Regions from separate parts of the Gemmatimonas sp. genome, predicted to be linked through region 2. Evidence: riboswitches for the same ligand, from Rfam matches in the RefSeq annotation. Region 2 holds a riboswitch; the other holds the start of a gene.
What was found. Region 2 has a riboswitch for cobalamin ahead of RMP10_RS06325 (ATP cone domain-containing protein). Riboswitches for the same ligand answer to the same signal wherever they lie in the genome.
Positions count from the first base shown of each region.

Region 1: linked by a shared signal. The riboswitch ahead of RMP10_RS04240 (helical backbone metal receptor) and the one ahead of RMP10_RS06325 (ATP cone domain-containing protein) in region 2 are both predicted to bind cobalamin.

Region 1 is NZ_JANPLK010000014.1:16,644-22,318, forward strand. It holds gene RMP10_RS04235 (iron ABC transporter permease) at 1-588, opposite strand, end outside; gene RMP10_RS04240 (helical backbone metal receptor) at 585-1,415, opposite strand; cobalamin riboswitch at 1,625-1,850, opposite strand; gene RMP10_RS04245 (hypothetical protein) at 1,839-3,047, opposite strand; gene RMP10_RS04250 (bifunctional nuclease family protein) at 3,080-3,595, opposite strand; gene metK (methionine adenosyltransferase) at 3,690-4,862, opposite strand; gene ptsP (phosphoenolpyruvate--protein phosphotransferase) at 4,916-5,675, opposite strand, start outside.
Region 2 is NZ_JANPLK010000019.1:106,178-111,852, reverse strand. It holds gene RMP10_RS06325 (ATP cone domain-containing protein) at 1-1,459, opposite strand, end outside; cobalamin riboswitch at 1,648-1,852, opposite strand; gene iadA (beta-aspartyl-peptidase) at 1,993-3,156, opposite strand; gene RMP10_RS06315 (cyanophycinase) at 3,262-4,110, shown strand; gene cphA (cyanophycin synthetase) at 4,117-5,675, shown strand, end outside.

The DNA of each region.
Region 1 (5,675 bases), on a different contig from region 2:
GGCCGCTGATCCCATCATCCAAAAGAGCGCACCGCGCAGTCGCTCCGGCGGTGCATCAGCCAGCGCCACGAGAATCGCCGCATTCGCGAAGGCACCGACCACGACGCCGGCCATGAGCAGCAGCTTGGTATCGGCGCTTCCGCCAACGACGCGCGCGATGGCGGTGACCACCATCGTCGCGATCGCCGCGCCCGCGAAGGCACAGGCGGTGACGAGCACGGGTTGCACGACGCCGAAGGCCATCGCGGTGACCGCACCGACGGCCGCACCTCCGGACACGCCGAGGAGATATGGTTCCGCCAGCGGATTGCGCAGCGTGCCTTGCAGCGCACCACCACTGCTGGCGAGTCCGGCGCCGACGAGCGCGGCGAGCAACACACGCGGCGCCCGTAGGTCACGCACGATCGCGATCGTGGACGGTTCACCCATCCCGCGGAGCGCATCGACGATATCGCGAGTCGCAATCGGCACGGCACCGATGGAGAGCCCGAGCACCAGCACGAGGATCAGCAGGAGCGCGCCAATGCCCCAGGCTATCCACGGTGAAGTCGGCAACTGTGCGGCGCGGCGGCGGACGTCGTCGTTCACCGTAGCGAGTCGCGCAGCTCTGGATGCAACGCCCGGGCGAGTTGCACGGCGGCCATGCCCAGCACCACGGAAGGCCGACCGGTGACGGCCGGATCCTGCACGATGAAGCGCCGCTCGCGCACCGCACGGATGGCTTGCCACGAGGGATTGGCGGCAAGCTTCGCCCCGCGCGCGACACCGGTGATGATGACATCGGGATCTCGCTTCGCGATTTCCTCGATCGACACTGGTGGCGACGGCGCATCCATGTCATGGAATACATTCTCGGCGCCCGCAATGACCAGCAGCTCATCGATGTAACTGCCACCACCGATTACGAGCAGCGGCGATTCCCACGCCGGCCAGACCACGCGCGGTCGCGAACCGGAGGCGGTGAGGGTGCGCACACGATCGAGTGTGGACTGCACCGAGTCACTCACGATTCGCGCCCGCGCATCGGCGCCGAGCGCGCGACCAAGCGTCGCGATCATGCGGTGAAACTGCGCGATGTGATCGACGCGCAGTGCGATCGTACGCACGCCAGCGCGACTCAACGCCTCCGCGGCCGCACGATTCTCGGCGGTGGCGTACAGCACGACGAGGGTGGGTCGCGCCGCGAGAACCGCTTCGATGTTGGGGCGAATACCGTCGCCGAGCGCGGCGATGCGGCTGACCTCTGTCGGATACTCGTCCCAGCGCGAGCGACCCACGAGCAGCGTGTCGGCACCGATCGTGAAGATCGCTTCGGTCGCGGCGGGATTGAGCGACACGACGCGCGCGGCGAAACGCGCGTCTCGCGGCAGCGGCGCACCGAAATCATCGGTGTCCGCTACGGCAACGACCGACACGGTGTCGCGAGTATCCGACGTACCGGAATCCGCACGTGAGCAAGCCACTGCGCCCAGGAATGGCAACAGGACCAGCAGCGCACGGCGTACCAATCGTGGGTGAGGATACAAAAAAGGCGTCCTCTCCCACGAGAAGACGCCCGAGCACGCGTGCACGTCGAATGGCTAGATACGACGACACGTGGCGCGAGCCCCCCCTCGAGGGTCTTCGTCCGAGAATGAGCGCGGGTCGTCTCCTGGCTCCGGGTCGCTCCACTCGCCTTCCCGACCCGAAGGTCAGTGGCATTATGAGTGTCGCTGCTGCATCGCGTGTGCGTTGCAGATCCCGTTACAGTGGCGGGGCCGCACCGGCATTAAACCGGTTTCCGTGTCCTGCGCTCTGAAATCAGTTGTCCGCCGCGCCGAATGCGCGGCACCAGCAACCTACCTCCGTGCTCCCATGTCGGCAAGCGCCGCGCCGAGGGCGCCCTTCAGCTCGCTGCGCCGGGTCTCGTAGGCCTTCTTCACGGTATCCGACGGCTCGGCGATGCGAGCGTACGTTTCATCGAGCGCGGCGATCTCCTGCGCGAGGCGTTCGTGCAGCGGCGCATCGGATTCGCGCGGGCGTAACGTGGGCTCGACGGCCACCCGATTCGCGGCGCGACGCTGCATCGAGCGCATGAGCACGACCATCATCAGCATCCCGATCGCCACAAGCAATCCGGCGATGTACAGATTGCGTCCCGGCGCGCCGGACGATGGGAGTTCGATGATCAGCTCTGCATTCGACTGCACATCCTGTGACAGGAAGCGCCGGAAGTTGCGACCTTCGAGCGTGACTGGATCGACGTTGGCGAAGCCTTTCCCAGTGACGAATCCCTGCGGCTCTTCAAGCAGGACTTCGAACACGACGGCACCGCCTTCGGCCCGCATCGACAGCGGGAAACTGCTGTTCGGCACCTTGTACGAAAAGGCGACCTGCTTGATGCCGGGCGCGATCGGCGCGTACACCGAGACGCGACCGGGACCCGCGACAAAGGCGACGGGTGAGATCTCGCCTTCGTTCGCGCGCACATCGAGTGCCGAGGCCGGAATGGAGATGCTCCACGTGGGCATCGGCGACGTCGTGTCCGTTGCGACCAGGGTGCGCAGACTGTCGTTCGACAGTTCGAACACTTCGATCACGGTGCGGAACTGCGTCGTGTCGGACTTGCCGACGATCAGATGTCGACCCTTCACGGTGAGCTGGAAGCGCACTGACGTCGTGTCGAACACCGTAATCTCGGCGTCGTCACCGCGCGCGTCGACGGTCTTGAGTGGCGGCGTGAAATAGGCGATGCCTCCCCATGTCGTCGACGCGAAGTAGACACCATCCGCCGTGCCGAAGGGCGTCCACCGGAAGCGATAGTGTCCTTGCGCGTCAGTGCGGATGGAGTCGATCGGTCCAGCGGTGTCCTTGCCGACGCGATGCAGCGTGACCCACGCACCGACGGCCGGTCCCATGCCGGTGGAGTCCGCGTTGACCCTGACGGGACGTCGAACGCGTCCATCGACGGAGCGCGGTTGCGCGTGCAACGTCGTGGCGGTCGCGGCGGCGGTCGCGGCGACGAGGGTCAGCGCGAGAAGTCGGAAGAACGACGGGAGTCGGGACACGCGGTGGACAATCGGGTGGGGGAGCGGAAACGTCAGGGCGAGAACTTGCCGAAGTCTTCCGGCCGGAGGTTCTCGAGATAGGCCTTGAGCTGTTCGGCCGTCAGTTCGCTGTCGGAGGCGTGGACGGAGAAGTCATCGCCGTCGTCATCCTGATCGTCGTCGAGCGCAGTGAGCAATGCGGACGGCGCGAAGATCGGCGCGTCGAGCCGCAGGGCAATCGCGATACTGTCGGACGGACGGGCGTCGACCTCGACTACGCCGATGGGTCCGTCGATCTGCATCTCGGCGTAGTACGTGTTCTTTTGTACGCGAGTGATGGAGACGCGGCGCAGCGTGCCACCGAGCCCGATGATGAGCGACTTGCAGAGGTCGTGCGTGATCGGCCGTTCGCGCTTCACCGAATTCATCTGCATCACGATCGACTCCGCCTCCGGCTGCCCGATCCAGATGGGCAGGACGCGCTTCCCGCCTCGTTCGCGGAGAATGACGACGTAGGAATTCGTCGCGCTGTCGAGCCCGAGTCGGGCCACCGTGACTTCAACCATCATCGTTACTCCTCGTGCAGGCGAACGCGAGGACGGCACGCCGTCCGCGGGGCACACCGCTCGGCACGTGTGGTGCGGAGCGGTGCCCCCTCGCGGATCACCGAATGGCGCGCTTGAGCGCGGCGACGCGGTCGGTGCGTTCCCATGTGAACGTGGTGCGGGCCGAGCGGCCGCGCCCCACGGTTTCCGGACGGCGACCGAAATGCCCGTACGCGGCGGTGGCCTGATAGATCGGCTTGCGCAGGTCCAAATCACGCGTGATGCCGCGCGGCGTGAGGTCGAACACCTCGTTCACCGCGGCCTCGATCGCCCGGTCGGACACCACGCCGGTCCCGAAGGTCTGGACGTACACCGACACCGGCTGGACGACACCGATCGCATAGGCTACCTGCACTTCACAGCGCGAGGCGAGCTTCGCCGCCACGATGTTCTTGGCCACCCACCGCGCCGCGTAGCAGGCCGAGCGATCGACCTTGGACGGATCCTTCCCACTGAAGGCGCCGCCACCGTGACGGCCCATGCCGCCGTACGTGTCGACGATGATCTTGCGTCCGGTCAGACCGGCATCACCCTGCGGGCCACCAATGACAAAGCGGCCGGTGGGATTGATGTGGGTCTTGAGGCGCTTGGGCAGATACTCCTCGGGAATCGACGCCATGATGACGTCGTCGAGGATGGCGCGACGGAGCTTGGTGTTCGACACCTTCTCGTCGTGCTGCGTGGAGATGACGACCGTGTCGACGGCAATCGGACGATCGCCTTCGTAGATCACCGAGACCTGCGCCTTGCCGTCGGGGCGGAGCCACGGCAGCGAGCCGTCCTTGCGCAGCGCCGACAGGCGGTGCGTGAGGGCGTGCGCAAGCTGGATGGGCAACGGCATGAGTTCCGCCGTTTCGTCGGTCGCATAGCCGAACATCATGCCTTGGTCGCCGGCGCCGCCGGTGTCCACGCCTTGCGAGATGTCGGGCGACTGCGCGTCGATCGTGCTCATGACGGCGCAGGTCTTATTGTCGAAACCGAAGTTGGCGTCGGTGTAGCCGATCCCTTCGATGGTCTTGCGCACGATCTCCGGCAGCGGCACGTAGGCCGACGTCGTGATTTCGCCGGCGATCACCACCAAGCCGGTCGTCACCAAGGTCTCACAGGCGACGCGCGCTGCGGGATCCTTGGCCAAGATGGCGTCGAGCACGGCATCCGAAATCTGATCCGCGATCTTGTCCGGATGTCCTTCGGTCACGGACTCCGACGTAAACAGGTGACGATCGGCCACGCAGCACTCTGGGTAGAAGGTTCGTGCGAGAGGGTCTCGCGTAGACTAGTCCGCTATGAAAGTGCGGGCAACCCGCCCGACTGGGCGGCCGCATCGAGTTCGGTACGCAAACGACGACGCAACAGTGTTTCCGCTTCGCGCGCGGTTCCGGCCGCGAGTGCGGCCTGGGCCGCATCCTGCGCCGCGGCCATCCGCACGCTGCGAATGACCCGCTTTACTTCACCGACGGCCCGCGGGGCCACGCTGAGCTGACGGATGCCGAGTCCCATGAGGGCGAACACCGCCAGCGGTTGGGAGCCCATTTCGCCGCAGACGCAGACATCGATGCCGTGGGCCGCCCCGGTGGCCTGCACCTGCGCGATCAGGCGAAGCACGGCGGGATGGAACGGCGTGAAGCGGGGGGCGAGGTTCGCGTTGCCACGGTCGACGGCGAGCGTGTACTGGACGAGGTCGTTCGAACCGATGCTGAAGAAGTCGACGTCACGCACCAGCGTATCACTGGCAATGGCGGCGGCCGGCGTTTCAACCATCACGCCCAGCGGTACATCAGCCCGGAATGGAATGCGACGTGCAGCCAGTTCGGCCACGGCTACGTCGATCAACTGGCGTGTTTCCCGCACTTCGTCGACGGTGACGACCAGCGGCAGCATGATGCGCAGATCGCCGTGCACCCCGGCGCGCAGCAGCGCGCGGAGCTGCACCTTGAACATTTCGCTCTCGTCGAGACACATGCGGATGGCGCGCCAGCCGAGGAACGGATTGGCCTCGCTGGGGAATCCGCCTACCGGCAGTTTGTCGCCGCCGACATCGAAC
Region 2 (5,675 bases):
GACGGCCGTACTTCGCGAGCTTCGCCTGCGCCGCGTCGTCCACAATCATATAAGGTGCGAGACCGATTTCCACACACGGATTGGCGCCGTACTCGGCGTCATCCACGAAGTAGAAGCCGGGCTCTCCGAACTCCTTCTGGAACTCGAACAGCTTCGCGAAGTCCGACGGCTGCACCGTTTCGCGCACGAGCACGGCGGAGTTATTCGACTTGCCGCGCTGCGGGTTGGTCTCGAACCAGTTGCCCGTCTTGGCCGCGGCCATCTCGTCGTCGTCCGACGAGAACAGACAGATGGTGGCCGAGCGACGGATCCCGCCGGAGAGCACGGCAACCGCCACGTGCATCATGATGTCGTACACTTCGATGGGGCGGAGCGCGCGGCCCGGCACCTGATCGAGCATGCGTTCAGCCGCCAACAGCGCCTTCTTGAGCGGCAAGTGACCCGGGGCGCGACCGCCCGAGGTCCGCAGCGACTGACCACGCGAACGGATCGCGCTGTAGTTGAACTCCACCTTCGTGCCGTCGAGGTACGAGCGGATCAGCGCGTCGAGCGCATCCGCCCAGCCTTCGAGCGTATCGGGCACCATGTAGTGCACCACCGGCAGCTCGTTCTCCGCCGCGCGGAGCGGGAAGGCGGGGAGCTGCGACACATGATGCTTCTGCACGCTGAAGCCGACGCCTGTGCCCGACATGAGCAGGAAGAAGGATTCCTTGAAGGCGTCGAGCCGATCCATGTGTGTGAACGCGCAGTTGAACATGCGCGCATTGTTCGCTTCGATCGCGCGGCCGCCGAACTGCAGCGAGCGCATGGAGGGCAGGATCGCGCGACGCTGCAACGCGGACTCCGTTTCCGCCATGAGCGAGCGCAGCGTGCGTCCACCGAAGCCGGCCACCGGCAGATCGACGCGATCGGCGAAGTGGTCGCGATGCATGTCCATCACCCGCGTAAACGCTTCCGACGGCGTTTCCCGGCGACCCAGATCTTCCCGGTAGCGCGAGTAGCGCGACAGGAAGATGTAGTCTTGCAGGCCGTTCTCGCCGTGCACGTTGATGCGATGCTGGGCGCGGGCGGCGCGATACAACACGTAGCGCTTGGCAATGTCCCAATGCCCACGTGCGGCGATCATCATTTCCACGATGTCCTGGATCTCTTCGACCGTGGGCACATGATCCTGCGCGCGACGCTCGACCGTGTTCACCACGAGCTGCGTGATGGCGCAGACGTCGGCGAAGTCGGTGAAGCCGAGTCCGAAGCGATGCGCGGCGTCGTTGTGAAGCGGGTTCGGCGCATCGTCGTGTCGCGAGGCGTAGAACGCCAGCGCGATCGCACGGGTGATGCACTCCGGATCCCACGGGGCCGAGCGGCCGTCGCGCTTGACGACCTGCGTGACCGCTTTGATGCCGGCGGCGTCGTAGCTGGCTCGGAACTCGGAACTGCGGGGGGCGACGGAAACGGCCAAGTGTGCCTCCTTCGGGTGAACCAGCGATTGAATGCACACCCCCGAGGACCTGCGCTTCCCACCCCCCAGCTCACACGCCGGGCGACGAAAAAGGCTCCTTGCGATGTGCAGCAAGGAGCCCAGCGGAGCCGGCGCCATTCAAGTGAACGGCACACAGCGATCCCCGGCGTGCCCTCCCTCGAGGGTGCGCGCGGACTCCAGTGTCTGGTAGGTCTTCTGGCTCGGGATTCGTCCTCCGGAGCGGCCTTCCCGTGCACCCAACCCTGAGTGCGCAGTGGCGTGCTGCTCCTTCGTCCTCCCTTACAGCGGCGGGGCCGCCCCGGAATCGCACCGGGTTCCCTCTTAGCGCCAACCCCAACGTCGGGATCGGCGACCACACACCTATGTCGTGAAACAGTTGCCTGCTGTCACGAACGACAGCCGGACGCCCAACTTCCAGCTAAAGGGCGATTAAGTCAATACTTGTTTCCTTACACAAACCCGAAACCGACCGATTTTTCAGGACGCGTCTCCGGCGTGTCAGGACACGGGCGTCACGCTGTCTCGAAGGTGCCACGGCGCTCGGTCATTCCGTCCTGAATGTGCCAGACGCCACGGGCCATGACGTCGCGGACTCTGTACTCGGCGTCGAGCACCACCAGGTCTGCGTCGGCCCCGATTCGGAGTGAGCCCTTGGCCGATAGGCGGAGCAGTGCCGCTACGTTACTGGTGAAGGCGGGCAGGATCCGATCGAGGCCGTGTCCGCGGGCCACGAGCTCGCGCACGGTCTCCAAGAGACTGCCGGCGTGACCGACGCCCATCTCGACCACCCGCCCATCGGCGTCGAACACCGGCAGACACCCGCCCCCGTCGCTGCTCACGGTCACGTTGGTGGCCGGCGCCCCGCTGGCCCAGAAACGCTCGAGAGCATCCGCCGCGCTCCAGGCATCCTCCTCAGACGACACGTCGAACGACGTAATATCCACTACGCACCCGCGACGGGCCAGCGCCACCGCCTCCTCGAACAGTGCCCGCTTGCGATTCACGTGCGTGGGGTTGAACACCCGCGCCGGGATCTCGCTCGCGTCGAGTGCCTGGCGCACCAGGTCGAGGCCGCGCACCCCGTCTCCCATATGCAGATGCACCACGCCCGCCTTGCCGGTCATGATGCCGCCCACGTGCGCCTCGGCCGCCACCTTCAGCAGGTCGTCCAGCGTGGGCTGGCTCGAGCGGTGATCGCTGAGGGCGAGCTCGCCCACACCGATCACCCGGTCGATATGCACAATGTCGCCGCGTACGCTGCCGGTAAGCGTGACTGGCGGCACATGGTATCCACCCGTATGACACCACGCCGACAGCCCCTCGGCCACCAGTCCGCGTGCCGTGACCACCAGCTCGGCGGTACTCCGCGTGACGTCGTCGGTGCCAAGCACGCCGATGGTCGTGGTGACACCGGCGAGCGTGTACTGCGAGAGGGGCGGGGCAGGCACGCGCGTGTTCGGGCCGGCTTCGCCGCCGCCGCCGGTGAGATGCGCATGGCCGTCCACCAACCCGGGAATGACCACGCGCCCCCCGAGATCGATCTCGGTCACGTCGAGCACCGGAGGCAGCGCTCCGATTGACGCGCCCATCCACAGGATCTGCTCTCCGCCGACGAGCAGGTCCATCTGCCCCCGCGATTCGGGAGCGAATACAGTCGCATTGCGTAGCAGCAGCATCCGGGAACGTTACCCAGCAGCCTCGGCCAGCGTTAGCTTTCGTAAGGCTCGACGCCTCCGGTGACGTACGCAACGGTACGCACGGCTCACGCACATCCCCGACTTATGCGCGGTTGGATCATCCCGATTGGCGGCAAGCTGCTCACCCCGTCCATCCTCGACCGCTTCGTGGCGTTGAGCGGCGGCGCGGCAGCACGCATTGCGATCATTCCCACCGCGTCGTCAGAGCCGGACATGGGCGCGTTCTATGAGCGCGTATTCCAACGGCACGGCGTGACACAGGCCAAGGCGCTCAACTTCGAGCGGCGCAGCGACTGTGACGACGGCGACTGGCTCGAATGGCTGGGCAGCGCCACCGGGGTGTTCATCACCGGCGGCAATCAGCTTAAGCTTTCGACCACGCTTGGCGGCACGCCGGTGGGTCATCTGCTGCGGGAGCGGCACGCCGCGGGGATGCACATTGCCGGGACCAGCGCCGGCGCGGCGTATCTCAGCGAGCACATGATCGCGTACGGCGCCGAGGGGAGCTCGCCCCGCGCCGGCATGGTCACGATGTGTGCGGGCCTCGGGCTCACGAATCGCGTCATCATCGATCAGCACTTCCGGCAGCGCGATCGATTGGGGCGCCTGCTCACCGCGCTGGCGTACAATCCGTTCGCCTTCGGACTTGGTGTCGATGAAGATACGGCCGCGTTTATTGCGCCGGATGATACCATCGATGTCATGGGTGCCGGTTCGATCACGATTATCGATCCGACGCACGTCTCGTTTTCGTCGATCGCCGAAGCGGAACCCGGCGAAGCCGTGACGCTGCTGGGCGCTACGCTGCATGTGCTGGCGGCGGGTGCGAGCTTCAATCTCCGCACGAGGATGGCCGTTGCCACCGCGTCGGCTACATCTCCGCACGACGCGCTCAATGCCGCGCTGGGCGACTCCCTCGTCACGGCCGAATAGCACATCATGAAGATTCTCGAACGCTCCACGTACGTGGGGCCGAGCCACTACGCGCATTTCCCCGTCATCCGGCTCGTCCTCGATCTTGGAGCGCTCGAAGAGTGGCCCACCAAGCGGCTCGGTGACGAGTTTGTTCAAGCGCTGCTGGAGGCCCTGCCGGGCTTGCACGAGCACGGCTGCTCGTACGGCGTGGCCGGTGGATTCGTGCGTCGCATGACGGAAGACGAAGGCACGTGGATGGGGCATGTACTCGAACACGTGGCGATCGAGCTGCAGAACATTGCCGGCGTGAAGGTCACCTTCGGCAAGACGCGCGAGACCGCGCAGCCCGGTGTGTACGACGTGGTGTTCGAGTACGAGCAGGCCGATGTCGGACACGAAGCGGCCGAAGTGGCACTCGATCTGTTGCACCATCTGCTGCCCGAAGATCTCCGACCGCGTGGCACCGATCCGAGCTTCGACCTCGCCGCGCGTCGTGACGCCTTCATTCGTTACGCGCAGCGCCGGGCCCTCGGACCGAGCACCGCGAGTATTGTGCACGCGGCCGAGGCGCGCGACATCCCTTGGATCCGTCTGAACGAGCAGAGTCTCATTCAGCTGGGTTACGGATGTTATCAGCAGCGCATTCAGGCCACGATCACCGGCAAGACGTCGCACATCGCGGTCGACCTCGCGGGCGACAAAGAAGAAACGAATCGTATTCTCGCCAACCTCGGTCTCCCGGTGCCGAAGCAGCGGCTGGTGCAGTCGGCGGAGAAGGCGATCAGTGCCGCCAAGACCATCGGCTATCCCGTCGTCACCAAGCCGTACAACGGTAATCACGGACGCGGCGTGTCCATTGCCCTGGCCACGCCTGAACAGGTGGTCGCCGGCTTCCTGCGCGCGCAGGAGATTTCGCGCAGCGTGATTGTGGAGAGCTACATCACGGGACACGATCACCGCATGCTGGTGATCGACGGCGAACTGGTGGCCGTCAGCAAGCGCGAGCCCGGCAAGGTCACGGGTGATGGCGTGCACAGCATCGAGCAGCTCATCGCCATCGTGAACAGTGATCCGCGTCGCGGCATCGGTCACGAGAAGGTCCTCACGCAGCTCGAACTCGACGAGCAGGCGATGGGTCTGCTCACCAAGCTGGGCTACGACGCCACCACCGTACCGCCGGCGGGTGAGGATGTGTACCTTCGCCTCACCGCCAACTTGTCGACGGGTGGCACGGCCACCGACATGACGGACGTCGTGCATCCCGACAACGCCGAGATGGCGGTGCGTGCGATCAAGGCCATCGGCCTCGATGTGGGCGGCGTGGACTTTCTCACGCCTGACATCACCGAATCTTATAAAGACATCGGTGGTGCCGTGTGCGAAGTGAATGCGGCGCCCGGCTTCCGCATGCATATGGCGCCCAGCGAAGGGCGCCCGCGCGATGTCGCCGGCAAGGTGATCGATATGCTGTTTCCCGATCGCGCACCGAGCACGATTCCGATTGCCGCGATCACAGGCACCAATGGCAAGACGACCACCTCGCGCCTGCTGGCGCACATTCACAAGCTGGCGGGCAAGCGCGT